Regions from separate parts of the Streptomyces sp. NPDC059906 genome, predicted to be linked through region 1. Evidence: riboswitches for the same ligand, from Rfam matches in the RefSeq annotation. Region 1 holds a riboswitch; the other holds the start of a gene.
What was found. Region 1 has a riboswitch for cobalamin ahead of ACFV9J_RS17830 ((2Fe-2S) ferredoxin domain-containing protein). Riboswitches for the same ligand answer to the same signal wherever they lie in the genome.
Positions count from the first base shown of each region.

Region 2: it holds a riboswitch for cobalamin, as region 1 does, so the genes downstream of both, ACFV9J_RS25155 (ribonucleoside-diphosphate reductase subunit alpha) here and ACFV9J_RS17830 ((2Fe-2S) ferredoxin domain-containing protein) in region 1, are expected to answer to the same signal.

Region 1 is NZ_JBHWKU010000010.1:137,151-144,144, forward strand. Features, by position in the region: gene ACFV9J_RS17800 (amidase family protein) at 1-303, shown strand, start outside; gene ACFV9J_RS17805 (DUF6278 family protein) at 543-950, opposite strand; gene ACFV9J_RS17810 (exodeoxyribonuclease III) at 1,060-1,839, opposite strand; gene ACFV9J_RS17815 (MBL fold metallo-hydrolase) at 1,894-2,529, opposite strand; gene ACFV9J_RS17820 (alpha/beta fold hydrolase) at 2,573-3,823, opposite strand; gene ACFV9J_RS17825 ((2Fe-2S)-binding protein) at 4,378-5,061, opposite strand; gene ACFV9J_RS17830 ((2Fe-2S) ferredoxin domain-containing protein) at 5,098-5,505, opposite strand; cobalamin riboswitch at 5,568-5,694, opposite strand; gene ACFV9J_RS17835 (ferric reductase-like transmembrane domain-containing protein) at 5,749-6,735, opposite strand.
Region 2 is NZ_JBHWKU010000017.1:156,997-163,990, forward strand. Features, by position in the region: gene ACFV9J_RS25140 (GlxA family transcriptional regulator) at 1-234, opposite strand, end outside; gene ACFV9J_RS25145 (hypothetical protein) at 327-593, shown strand; gene ACFV9J_RS25150 (ribonucleotide-diphosphate reductase subunit beta) at 506-1,537, opposite strand; gene ACFV9J_RS25155 (ribonucleoside-diphosphate reductase subunit alpha) at 1,537-3,912, opposite strand; cobalamin riboswitch at 4,040-4,201, opposite strand; partial or broken gene ACFV9J_RS25160 (GNAT family N-acetyltransferase) at 4,263-4,770, opposite strand; gene mctP (monocarboxylate uptake permease MctP) at 4,843-6,453, opposite strand; gene ACFV9J_RS25170 (DUF3311 domain-containing protein) at 6,450-6,749, opposite strand; gene ACFV9J_RS25175 (GntR family transcriptional regulator) at 6,907-6,994, opposite strand, start outside.

The DNA.
Region 1 (6,994 bases):
GTCATGGCCGCGCACGACCTGGACGCCATCGCCTCCCCGGCGAACCCGCCCGCGTGGACCACCGACTGCGCGCGGGGCGACAACGACGTGATCCCGTCCTCCACCCCCGCGGCGGTGGCCGGATACCCGTCGCTGTCGGTGCCCGCCGGGTTCGTCGGTGAACTGCCGGTCGGGCTGCTCCTCATGGCCGGTGACCGCCAGGACGTCGAACTGCTGTCCCTGGGTGCGGCGGTGGAGCACCGCCTGGACGCCTGGCGGGCGCCCCGGTACCTGCCTTCGGCACCGTCCGGCGCTTCCCGCTGAGCCCGAGCGGACCGGCGAGCGCCACGTCGTCGAGCGGCGCCTCGACGAGGTCGCTCGCCGGTGTGCAGCTGACCTTCTACTCGTCCGCGAGCAGTGATCTCCGACTGCACCCCGCGCAGGTCCCCCGTGCGTTCGTGTCCCTCCGACCACTGCAACGTATCGAGACAAACATCATCAATGCCACCGACACGCACCTTTCGGGCATAACCCCTATTTACACCGGAAGCAGGGCCAAGGCTTCACGCTTCGGCGACTTCTCCGTAGAGCTGGGAGAGTTCCGGTACGCCGTCCTCCGCCCACGCATGGCCGTTCGCCACCACGTCGAACTCCCGGCCGGAGGCGAGCCGGACGACCGGCTGTCCGTCGGACCGGATGCTCCAGGCGGCACCGGGCACGGTGCGCACGATCACGGTGCCGAGGTACAGACCGGCGTCGTTGCCGAGCCAGGTCTGGATCTCCTCGTCGCTGCGCCAGCGCGGGAGCACCTGGTCCAGCTGCTCCAGGGAGAGCGCGGAGTCGTCGAGCCGGACCCCCTCCCGCAGCGCCTGCGAGCGCAGCAGATCGCAGTCGGCGAGCAGCTCGCCGATGCCCTCCGCGTCGTGCGCCCGGTGGTCTTCGCGCCGCTTGCCCAGGAAGGGGAAGTTCATACCTCCACACTGTCATTCGTACCGCCATGTGCACCACAGGGCACGCGGAAGGCGTGTGTGCGGTGCGTGTGCGGTGGGTGGGTGTGCGGTGCGTGTGCGGTGCGTGCGGCTACAGGTCCAGGTCCACCACGACCGGCGCATGGTCCGAGGCGCCCTTGCCCTTGCGCTCCTCGCGGTCGACGTAGGAGTCGGTGACCGCCTTGGCGAAGGGCTCGTTGCCGTACACCAGGTCGATGCGCATGCCGCGGTTCTTGGGGAAGCAGAGCTGGCGGTAGTCCCAGTACGTGAAGGGGTGGTCGTACTTCAGCGGGCGCGGGACCACGTCGGACAGACCGGCGCCGCGCAGGGAGGCGAGGGCGGCGCGCTCGGCCGGGGTGACGTGGGTGGCGCCCTCGAAGGCCGCCCGGTCGTAGACGTCGTCGTCCTTGGGCGCGACGTTGTAGTCACCCATCACGGCGAAGGGGCGGCCGCCGGCGGCGTCGCCCTCGACGGCGGCGCGCAGCGCCTCGAACCACTGGAGCTTGTAGGCGTAGTGCGGGTGGTCCACCTCGCGGCCGTTGGGCACGTACACCGACCAGACACGGGCCGGCCCGCAGGTGGCGGAGATCGCGCGGGGCTCCTGGACCCCCTCGTAGCCCGGGTCGCCCGGCAGGCCCTTGACCACGTCCTCCAGGCCCACGCGGGAGAGCACCGCCACCCCGTTCCACCGGCCGGTGGCGTGGACCGCCGCCTCGTATCCCGCTTCGCGCAACGCGTCGAAGGGGAACTGCGCCTCGGCGACCTTGGCCTCCTGGAGGCACAGCACGTCGGTGCCGCTGCTCTCCAGCCAGGCGAGCAGCCTCGGCAGGCGAGCGGTGATCGAGTTCACGTTCCAGGTCGCGATGCGCATGTCCCACAACCTACCGGGCGGCACCGACAACGCGGTCCCGCCCCGGGCAGAGCCTCAGAGCCGCGCCGAGTCGCCGGGGGTCAGCCGCAGGTGCTCGGAGCCGCCCAGCTCGCCGATCTGGCGGTCGTAGATCGGTCGGGCGAGGTCGGTGAGGAGCGCGTCGTGGATGTCGTAGGCCCGCTGCGGCCCGACCTCCCGCACGTAGTCGATCACCTCGGAGATCTTGCTCCACGGGGCCATGACCGGCAGCATCAGCGTCTCGACCGGGTGGTCGGGGACGGTGAGGGCGTCGCCGGGGTGGAAGACCTTGCCGCCGTCCACGAGGAAGCCGACGTTGGTGACGCGCGGGAGGTCCGGGTGGATCACGGCGTGCAGCTCGCCGTGGACCTGTACGTCGAAACCGGCGGCGGTGAAGGTGTCGCCGTGCCCGACGGTGTGGACGCGGCCCGGGAAGGCCGCCGAGATCTTCTCCGCGACCGACCTCAGCGTCCAGATCGCCGCGGCCGGGTTGTCCTCCATGGCGGCGCGCAGCCGCAGCTCGTCGAAGTGGTCCGGGTGCTCGTGGGTGACGAGGATCGCGTCCGCGCCGAGGGCGGCGTCCTCCTCGCTGAACCCGCCCGGGTCCAGGACGAGCGTTTGCCCGCCCTGCTCCAGGCGGACACAGGCGTGCGACTTCTTGGTGAGCTTCATGCCCCCATCCTGCCGCCGCGCGCCCGCCTCCGGCCCGCAGGGCTCACTCCGGTGGTGTCGTCTCCTCGCGGATGACCTGCTGGGCCACCCGGAAGGCGCCGTTCGCGGCCGGCACCCCGCAGTAGACGGCCGCCTGGAGCAGCACTTCCTTGATCTCCCCCGGGGTGAGGCCGTTGCGCAGGGCGGCCCTGAGGTGGGGCGCCAGCTCGTCCAGGTGGCCGCCGGCGACGAGGGCGGTGAGGGTGACACAGCTGCGCGAACGCCGGTCGAGGCCCGGCCGGTCCCAGATCTCCCCCCACGCGTAGCGGGTCAGGAACTCCTGGAAGTCCCCGGAGAACTCGTCCGCCTGCGCGAGCGCCTGGTCCACGTGCCCGTCCCCGAGGACCTCACGGCGCACCTTGAGCCCCGCGTCGTACGGGTCGGGCCGCCCCTGTGCCTGCGGCGGCACGACGGGTGCCGGGGCGATCTCGGCGATCGGCGCGGCCTGCGGCGGCGGAGCCGGCACCGGCTGGGCGGGCGCGGCCGGGATCCCGGCGGCCGGGACCGGGACCTGGTGTGCCGTGGGGTGCACCGGGACGGGGACCTGCCCGGTGGAGGTGGCGTCGGGGGCGGCCTGCCAGGCGGTGGTGAAGTGCCGCACCAGCAGGTCGGTGACGGCCGCGGGCTGCTCGACCGGGACCAGGTGGGAGGCGCCGGGGACGACCGCGAGGCGGGCGTCGGGAATGCCGGCGACCAGGGTGCGGGCCTCGGCGGGGCCGGTCACCTGGTCGTCGGAGCCGACGAGGACCAGGGTGGGTACACCGACCCGGCCGAGTTCACCGCGCACGTCGAACGCGGCGAGGGCCTCGCAGGCGGAGATGTAGCAGCCGGGGTCGGTGGTCCGCACCATCTGCACGGCCCACTCGGTGATCGCGGGCTGGGCGGCCGCGTACCCGCCGGTGAACCAGCGCTCGGGGGAGCTGCGGGCGATGGGGTCGAGCCCGTTGGTGCGCACGATCACGCCGCGCTGGCGGAACTCGTCGGCGGTGCCGAAGCGGGGAGAGGAGGCGATCAGCGCGAGGGAGGCGAGGCGCTCGGGATGGCGCAGGGCCAGCTCGATCCCGACGGCGCCGCCGAAGGCGCACCCGGCGTACCCGAAGCGCTGCACGCCGAGTCCGTCGAGGGTGGCCAGCAGACGCGTGGTGAGTTCGGCGACGGACCCCGCCGGGCGGGCCGGGGCGCCGCCGTGTCCGGGCAGGTCGAAACGGAAGACCCGCCACTGCTGGGTCAGTTCGGGCACCTGGCGGTCCCACATGTGCCATGTGGTACCGAGAGACGGGCCCAAGATCAGGACTGGTAGGTGTTCTGGCCCGTCAAAGCGGTATTGAAGCGTCTCGGTCTTGCCTTCTGTCACGGGTTCACACCTTCATCTGTCACGATCTGTCACACACCCCCTGCGAGACCTCCCCATGCCTCCGCCGCCGGAAGCGGGTCCGCCACGTCTGGCTTCACGTACCACTTCTTCGTCGTCTTCACGTTCGTGTGTCCGGCCCACCTGGCGAGCAGGTGATCCGGCACCCCGTTGCTGGCGAAGTACGTGAGGCAAGGCGCCCGAGCATCGTACAGACGGACCCTGCGAAGGCCGTTTGCGTCCATCTTTTGTAGGCCCGCGTTCGAAGCTGCCGACGGTGTGCCGAACCAGGCGGTGACCACCTCTCTCGGTCTGCAACTCCTCGAAGGTCACCGGTATCTGACGGCCCATCGCGGGCCCCCGGAAGTCGTACGTGCACACCCGGCTGTGCCCGCCGGGGTTCAGCCACACCAGGGTCCGGCCCCGCGGGGAACGGCTCCCGGGCACTCCCGGACGCCTCACGCCAGCCCGCAGTCACCGCACTTCGAGCCGTTGGGCGCGCGGTAGTAGAGGCAGCAACTCCGGCGGCGGAACGCGAGGTCGGGGCCGGTCAGCACTCCGGTGCCCGCCAGGCGTCCGGTGTCCAGAAGCGCGGTCGTGAGGTCGGTGAGGGGTTCGCGGACGGCCGGGCGGAGCGCGAGCAGGGCGTGTGCCGCACCGGCGAGGGCCGACGCCGAGTTGCCGTCCAGCAGGCGGGGGGCGATCTTGACGCGGAGTCCGTCGGCCAGTGCCGACAGATGGTCCGTCACCTGCTCGTACAAAGCGCGGACGGGACCACCGTCGAGCCGGTCGGCGTACCAGCCGGCCGGACGGGGCACCCGCAGGGCCGGTCCGTCGTCGGCCCGCCGCAGTCCCTCCAGGTCGGGCACGATCCCGTGCAGGACGACGCACGCCAGAGCCGGTGACCAGAGCCGGGCGGCGTGGCCGAGCTGGGCGATGGAGACGTCGACGCGCGGCTCCGACGTGCGGTGACGACGCGCGACGGCTTCGGCGAGGTCGGTGAATCCCGCCCCGTAGGAGTGGGTGAGCGGGTGCCAGCCGTCGTCCGGTCCGCCGACCCGCAGGGCGAAGAAGCCGCCGAGGCTCGCCACGTCGTGCAGGGCAGCGGCGGCGGAGGCCGTCGAGGCACGGGCTTCGTACACGGTTCCTGTCCTCCCTCCGGCTCTCCTTCCGTGCGGTCAGAGGGCCGTACGCCGTCGCGGCGGCGTGATGGCGTACAGGTCGAGGATGTCCGGGCAGGGCGCGACGCCCGGTCCGCCGGCGCGTGCCCAGGCGGCGACGTCCTCGGTGGCGTCCGGGTCGTTGACCAGCCCCAGCCAGACGGGCCGGGCGCCGGCGGCCCGGCCCTCCGCGGAGGGCTGGACGACGATGACGTTGGCGTGGTCGCAGACGTCGAGGCAGTCCGAGACGCGCACCGGGACCGCGGCACGCAGGCGCTCCACCTGGGCCGTATGGTCGACACCGGTCACTTTGGGGCTGCCGCAGCAGCAGTCGCGGCACACGACGACGCGACACGGCACGGAGCCACGGGTGGCCGCCCCGTTCCTCGCGTCGTCAGGCGTTCGTCCGGTCGGCGTTGCGGGCATGGGGTGCCGTCCCTCTCTCCGGGGAGATCCGCCCCGGTGGTCCGTCGAGGAGGCGACCGCGTGAGTCTCCTGGCTCTCGGGTCGATGCCCGTCCCGGCCTTCCCACCCGTTGCGGGGCAGTGGCCTGTCGGGACGCGCTCGCCGATCACAGTGGCGGGACCGCGCCGGATTCGCACCGGCTTCCTCGTTCCGCCGTCGCCTTGTCGCCGGCCATCATCCCATCCCGGAACGCGGCGCCGACCGTCAGTCCGTCTCCTGCTCGTGCGGGGCCGTGGCGGGCGGACGGGCCGGACGGTCCCGTCCGCCGTCACGACCGGACATCACCACGACGACCAGCCCGACGACGATGGCTCCGGCGACGACGCGTCCGGCCGCGCGCCCCCACCAGGCCGGACGGGCCGTGCCCGGGCCCCGCCTCGGCGGCCCCAGCCGTTCGGACCGTCGGGCGGGTCGCAGCAGACGCACCAACAGCAGCGCGGCGACTGGAAGTTGCAGCAGCCACAGGAGGGTGCGCGGCCACTCCCCGTACCAGACGTTGGTTCCGTACAGCAGGGTGTGCCACACACTCAGCACGTAGACGACGATCACGAAGCGGTGCAGCCGTCGCCAGGTGTTCGCTCCGATGCGGTGCCGAACGTAGAACAGCAGGCCGAGAGGGATCGCGAGGTACAGGGCGCCCTGCCCGAGCGGGATGGCGATCCGGCCGGTGCCGGAGTCGTACCAGCCGGGCACGAAGCTGTCGGCGAAGCCCACCCACAGCCGCTCGGCCCAGTCCACCTTCGTCTCGTAGCGCACGAGTTCGGCGGCGAACATCAGCGCGTGCGCGAGCATGAGCGCCATCGTCGTCAGGCTCGTGGTGCGGTGCCAGCGCTCCAGTACCTGCCGCGAGACCGGCAGCCGGGCGGGGCGCGGACCCGACAGCAGCAGGCCCAACATGACCGTGCCCCAGGCCCACAGCAGCGCCGACCAGCCGAAAGCCTGGCTGAGCAAGTACATCCAGTAGGTGCCGGCATCGTCCATGAAGGGCATGACCGCGACGGTGTCCGAAGCACCCGACTCCATGCGGGCCCACAGGAGAGCGAACACGAGTCCCGTGACCACCACGGCCGCGGAGGCGTCGGGCACTGCGGCACGCAGATCACCGCGCAGTGCGACGCGGTCCCCGGGAGGCCGCTGCCCTCCGGACGCGGCCGCCGCCCCGCCCTCGTCCGGCCTCGTGTCCGACGTCATCAGGCGCCTCCCCAGGCACGGGTCACCGCCGCAACGGTGCGCATGTGTCGTGAGGCAACAAGTCTGGCCGATGGGGCGGCGATCCCCCGAGGCACTATCCGGCCAGACCAGCCACGACGACCGGACGGGGACACACCTGGTTTCTGTCTCCCCTCCACAATCAAGACAACCGTTGAATCCTCACTGTCGCAGGAGTACGAGCGCCCTTACGCTGATGGACGCAGTCGGTTCGCGCCTCCCGTCCGCCCGGATGCCGGCG
Region 2 (6,994 bases), on a different contig from region 1:
GCCCGCCGGCACCGCGATCAGGTCGGCCTCCTCCAGCCGCTCCAGCCCGTACGGCGTGGAGACGGTCAGCCCGCCGACGTGGGTGCCCAGCGTGGGGCCCTCCGCGGAGACCACCGCGAAGTCGTACCCCGGCAGGCCCTCGTCGCTCCGGTCGATGCCGAAGACCTCGCAGATCACGCCTAGTTCGAAGGGATGCGCACCGTCCAGCAGGACGGCGGCCACGTTCTGCAGCATGCCGCCAGTGTGCCTCGCCGGTGGCAGGAAATCGAGGCCTTACGGCAGTCCTGCCACTGACGGTAAGGAGCATCCGGCGTGACAGTGGTGTCATGACCGGAAACCAGATCGAAGCCCTTGTCGGAATGCTCGCGACCTTCGGACTCCTCGTCCTCATGATCCTCCCCTCGGTGATCGGCATCGTGCGCGACAGGCGCATCGACCGCCGGATCAGGGAGGCCCAGGAGGACGGGGAGGTCCGGACCCACTACGGGAAGGAGACCCGGAGCACTCAGAAGTCCTCGGACAGGTCGACCGTGCCCTCCACCGCCACCTGGTACGCCGAGGGGCGCCGCTCGAAGAAGTTGGTCAACTCCTGAACGCCCTGCAGCTCCATGAAGGAGAAGGGGTTCTCGGAGCCGTACACCGGGGCGAAGCCGAGCCGGGTCAGACGCTGGTCGGCCACGCACTCCAGGTACTGCCGCATCGAGTCGGTGTTCATGCCCGGGAGGCCGTCACCGCACAGGTCGCGCGCGAACTGCAGCTCGGCCTCGACGGCCTCCCGCAGCATGCCGGTGACCTGCTCCTGGAGCTGGTCGTCGAACAGTTCCGGCTCCTCCTTGCGCACGGTGTCGACGACGTCGAACGCGAAGGACATGTGCATGGTCTCGTCCCGGAACACCCAGTTGGTGCCGGTGGCCAGGCCGTGCAGCAGGCCCCGGCTGCGGAACCAGTAGACGTAGGCGAAGGCGCCGTAGAAGAACAGGCCCTCGATGCACGCCGCGAAGCAGATCAGGTTGAGCAGGAAGCGGCGCCGGTCGGCCTTGGTCTCCAGCCGGTCGATCGACTCGACCGAGTCCATCCACTTGAAGCAGAACCCGGCCTTCTCCCGGATGGACGGGATGTTCTCCACGGCCGCGAAGGCGGCGGCGCGGTCCTCCGGGTCGGGCAGGTAGGTGTCCAGCAGCGTCAGATAGAACTGGACGTGGACGGCCTCCTCGAAGAGCTGGCGGGACAGGTACAGCCGCGCCTCGGGGGAGTTGATGTGCTTGTAGAGGGTCAGCACCAGGTTGTTCGCGACGATCGAGTCGCCGGTGGCGAAGAAGGCCACGAGCCGGCCGATCAGGTGCTGCTCCATCGGGCTGAGCTTCGCGAGGTCGGCGACGTCCGAGTGGAGGTCGACCTCCTCGACGTGCCAGGTGTTCTTGATGGCGTCCCGGTAGCGCTCGTAGAAGTCCGGGTAGCGCATGGGGCGCAGGGTCAGCTCGAAGCCCGGGTCGAGCAGGTTCTTGGTGGTGGGGTTCGCGGGGGTCTCGGTGGTCATTACTGGCAGGCCTCGCAGGACTCGGGGTTTTCCAGGGAGCAGGCGACCGCTTCGGGGTCCGGGCCGGCCTGCACGGGGACGGTGGTGGCGCGGGCCGCGGCGCGGGCGATCCGGGTCGCCGGGCGCGAGCGCAGGTAGTAGGTGGTCTTCAGGCCCTGCTTCCAGGCGTACGCGTACATCGAGGAGAGCTTCCCGATGGTCGGCGTCTCCAGGAACAGGTTCAGCGACTGGGCCTGGTCGAGGTACGGGGTGCGGGCGGCGGCCATGTCGATCAGGCCGCGCTGCGGGATCTCCCAGGCGGTGCGGTACAGCGCGCGCACGTCCTCGGGGATCCAGGTGAAGCCCTGCACCGAACCGTTGGCCTCGCGCAGCGCCTCACGGGTGCGGGCGTCCCACACGCCGAGCCGCTTGAGGTCGTCCACCAGGTACGAGTTGACCTGGAGGAACTCTCCGGACAGCGTCTCGCGCTTGAACAGGTTGGACACCTGCGGCTCGATGCACTCGTAGACACCGGCGATGGAGGCGATGGTCGCGGTCGGCGCGATGGCCAGGAGCAGGGAGTTGCGCAGTCCGGTCGTCGCCATGCGCTCGCGCAGCGCGGCCCAGCGCTCCGGCCAGGCCGGCTCGACGCCGTAGTGGTCCGGGTGCAGCACCCCCTTGGCCGTACGGGTCTTCTCCCAGGCCGGCGCGGGGCCGCCCCGCTCGGCGAGGTCGGCGGAGGTCTCGTACGCGGCGAGCATGATCCGCTCGGCGATGCGGGTGGACAGGGCCTTCGCCTCGGGGGAGTCGAAGGGCAGACGCAGCTGGAAGAAGACGTCCTGGAGGCCCATCGCGCCGAGGCCGACCGGGCGCCAGCGGGCGTTGGAGCGGCCCGCCTGCTCGGTCGGGTAGAAGTTGATGTCGACGACCCGGTCCAGGAAGGTGACCGCGGTGCGGACGGTGGCGTCCAGGCGCTCCCAGTCCATGTCGCCCTTCGCGGGGTCGACGAACGCGCCGAGGTTGACCGAGCCCAGGTTGCAGACCGCGGTCTCCCCGTCGTCGGTGACCTCCAGGATCTCCGTGCAGAGGTTGGATGAGTGGACGACGTGGCCGGGGGTCGCGGTCTGGTTGGCCGTGCGGTTGGCGGTGTCCTTGAAGGTCATCCAGCCGTTGCCGGTCTGCGCGAGGGTGCGCATCATGCGGCCGTACAGCTCCCGGGCGGGCAGCGTCCTGCGGGCCAGCCCCGCCTCCTCCGCCCTGCGGTAGGCGGCGTCGAACTCCTCGCCCCACAGGTCGGTCAGCTCCGGCACGTCGGCGGGGGAGAACAGCGACCAGGCCCCGTCGGCGTCCACGCGGCGCATGAACTCGTCCGGGATCCAGTGCGCGAGGTTCAGGTTGTGCGTACGGCGGGCGTCCTCGCCGGTGTTGTCCCGCAGCTCCAGGAACTCCTCGACGTCCGCGTGCCAGGTCTCCAGGTAGACCGCGGCGGCGCCCTTGCGCCGGCCGCCCTGGTTCACGGCGGCGACCGAGGCGTCCAGCGTCTTCAGGAACGGGACGATGCCGTTGGAGTGCCCGTTGGTGCCGCGGATCAGCGAACCCCGGGCGCGGACGCGGGAGTAGGCGATGCCGATGCCGCCGGCGTGCTTGGACAGGCGGGCCACCTGGTGGAGGCGGTCGTAGAGGGAGTCCAGCTCGTCCTTGGGGGAGTCCAGGAGGTAGCAGGACGACATCTGGGCGTGCCGGGTGCCGGAGTTGAAGAGGGTGGGGGAGGAGGGGAGGTAGTCGAGGCGGCTCATCAGGCCGTAGAGGGCGGCGACCTCGTCCACGGACCGGGTGGTGTCGTCCTCGGCGAGTCCGGCGGCGACCCGCAGCAGGAAGTGCTGGGGCGTCTCGACGGCCTTGCGGGTGAGCGGGTGGCGGAGCAGGTAGCGGCTGTAGACGGTACGCAGGCCGAAGTAGCCGAAGCGGTCGTCGGCGGCCGGGTCGACCAGCGCGTCGAGGCGGGCCGCGTGCAGCCGGACGAAGGCCGCGGTGCGGTCGGCGATCAGGCCCTCGCGGTGGCCGGTGGCGACGGAGTCGGTGAAGGTGACGACGCCCTGGGAGGCGGCCTCGGCGCGGATGCCGATGGTCAGCAGGCGGGCGGCCAGCCGGGAGTAGACCGGGTCCTCGGAGATCAGGCCGGCGGCGGCCTCGGTGGCCAGCTCGCGCAGCTCGGCCTCGTCGGCGCGGGCGGACCGGCCGCGCAGTGCGGCGGCGGCCACCCGGCCGGGGTCGGCGCCCTGGAGGTCGGCGGTCAGCCCGGTCAGGGTCCGCAGCAGGGCGGCACCGGGTCCGTCGGGTTCCCCGGTCGCCGTCACCGGGGTCGCTGAAGCCGGATCGGCTGGCGCGATGGTCACGTGGAGCACTCCCTCGCTCGGCACGGGGCCCGGCGGAGGGAGGGCAGGGGGCAGCTCACGAGCGCACGCGGCGTCGCGTCCACCGGCCCACTCCACGAGGCCCGGACGTCATGGCACCCGGGCCAGGGCGGCCGGGCGCGCTGTCGGCAGGTCCTCGGACTGGACAGGCGTGCGCGCACGTGCGAAGACGTACGGATGCACGCAAGTACACCGTTGCGGGACAGTTCCGGATTCGCACCGGATTCCCCTGCGGCGACAGCGAGCACGAGCATACATCTTGTGCCGGGGGACGCGAGCACCCCCAGATGTTGTGTCTCGACGGGGTGTTGTGATGGGGTGCCGCGGCCGTGTCAGAGCGTCAGTTCGTAGGTGAGCAGCGTGATGTCGTCCAGCTCCGGCAGCGGGTTCCAGTCGCGGTCGGGCGTGCGGACGAAGCCCCAGGCGCGCGTAGAGACGGTGGGCGGTGCGCATGGTGGCCTGGGTCGACAGCACGACGCCCGTGCACCCCGTCACCGTCCGGGCGCGGTCGACACAGGCCCGTACGAGGGCCTCGCCCGCCCCGCGGCCGCGTGCCTCGCGGGCGACGGCGAGCATGCGTATCTCGGCCTCGCCGGGGCGGGCTATGTCCGCCATGGGGCCGCCGGACGGTACGAAGGTCACGCCGCCGAGCACCCGGGTGTCGGCCACGGCGACCAGCACCTCGGCGGCCGCCGCCCGCTTGGCCACGTCGCGCAGCTCGTCCAGGTAGGAGTCGCTCTCCCCGAAGTCGAGGAGGCCGTCGCGCAGGTAGGCCTGCGCGGTGATCTCGCCGAGGGTGTCGTACTCCTCGGCCGTCGCCCGCCGGATCACGAAGTCCATGACCCCGAGTGTGCCCGACGGGTACGACAACGGGCCGCCGGATTTCTCCGACGGCCCGCCTCGAACCAGGGGTCAGTGCGAGCTGCCCGCCGTGGCCGGCGGCAGTTCCACCTGGACGCCGGGGTCGCCGGCGTCGGCCGTGTAGTCGCTCGGCTTGGTCTCGTCCACGCCGTCGGGCGCCTTGACCGCCCTCAGGACGAAGGTCAGGACCACGGTGACCAGGACGTTCAGCACGAAGGCGGTGAGACCGATGTAGCCGATCTCGCCGATGCCGGGGATCTCGTCGGAGGACCCGCCGAAGTGCGCCTGTGTCGGCGAGGCGACCCCGTAGGCGGCGACCGTGCCGTAGATCATGCCGACCGCCCAGCCGCCGAGCAGCGCCCAGCGGTGGAACCAGCGGGTGAACAGGCCGCCGACCAGGGCCGGGAAGGTCTGCAGGATCCAGATGCCGCCCAGCAGCTGGAAGTTGATCGCGACGGTCTTGTCCATGCCCAGGACGAAGATCAGCGCGCCCACCTTCACCAGGAGCGACACCAGCTTGGAGACCTTCGTCTCCTGTGCCGGGGTGGCGTCCGGCTTGATGAAGTCCTTGTAGATGTTGCGGGTGAAGAGGTTCGCGGCCGCGATCGACATGATCGCCGCCGGGACCAGGGCGCCGATGCCGATCGCCGCGAAGGCCACGCCCGCGAACCAGTCCGGGAACATGGTCTCGAACAGCTGCGGGATTGCCAGCTGGCCGTTGTCCACCTTCACCCCGGCCGCGATCGCCATGAAGCCGAGCAGCGCGAGCAGGCCCAGCATCAGCGAGTACAGCGGCAGGATCGTGGTGTTGCGCCGGATCACGTTACGGCTGCGCGAGGACAGCGTGGCGGTGATCGAGTGCGGGTACATGAAGAGCGCCAGGGCCGAGCCGAGCGCCAGCGTCGCGTAGGTCCACTGGCCCCCCGCGTCCGGCACCACCCCGCCCTTGCCCGCCTCGGTGAACTTGTCGCTCGCCGACGCGAAGATGTCGTCGAAGCCGCCCAGCTTGATCGGGATGTAGATGATCGCCACCGCGATGACGATGTAGATCAGCGTGTCCTTCACGAACGCGATCAGCGCGGGCGCGCGCAGTCCCGACGAGTAGGTGTACGCCGCCAGCACACCGAAGGCGATCAGCAGCGGCAGGTCCTTGATGAACCAGTTGGTGTCCTCGCCGCCGCCGACGCCCATCACGTCGAGGACGGCCTGGATGCCGACCAGCTGGAGCGCGATGTACGGCATGGTCGCCAGGATGCCGGTGACGGCCACCGCCAGCGACAGGCCCTTGGAGCCGAACCGGCCCCGCACGAAGTCCGAGGTCGTCACGTATCCGTGCTTGTGCGAGACCGACCACAGGCGGGGCAGGAAGGTGAAGATCAGCGGGTAGACCAGGATCGTGTACGGCACCGCGAAGAAGCCGGCCGCGCCCGCCGCGTAGATCGCCGCCGGGACGGCCACGAAGGTGTACGCCGTGTACAGGTCGCCGCCCAGCAGGAACCAGGTGACCCAGGTGCCGAACGAGCGGCCGCCGAGGCCCCACTCGTCGAGGCTGTGCTCGTTCGCGGCCCGGCGCCAGCGGGCGGCCAGGAAGCCCATGGCGGTGACGAGGACGAAGAAGAAGATGAAGACGGCGAGTGCGACGCCGTTCACGCCGTCGTTCATCGCGACTCACCGCCCTTCGGGGCGGAGGGGGCGGAGGAGGCGGCGGAGTGGGCGGCGGCGCGGCCGCGCTGGTCCCACTGCCACAGCTTGTACGCGGTCACCGTCAGCACGGTCGAGATCAGCACCCACGCCATCTGGTACCAGTAGAAGAACGGGATGCCGATGAAGGCCGGGTCCGTCTTGGTGTACGAACCGACCCACAGCATGGCGACGAACGGTGCCACGAGACATAGCCCGATGACGACGCGCACCGGCGTCACCACCGGCTCTCTGCTCACTTCTGGGTCTTCTGACATGCGCGGCTCCGTCCCCTCGCTGATCACCTCGTGCAGTGCGCACGAAATGTAGGTGACGGTGTCAAGACAGCGGAAGACCTCGTCCGTATATCGGTCCTCAACCGCAACTTCGCGCCCGCGCGCGCGGGGGTATGCCGGATATGTGCCGGTGCGGATCCTAGTCCTGGGGCCGCTTGAGGCGGGCCACGAACTTGTAGCGGTCGCCCCGGTACACCGACCGGACCCACTCCACCGGCTGGCCGGTG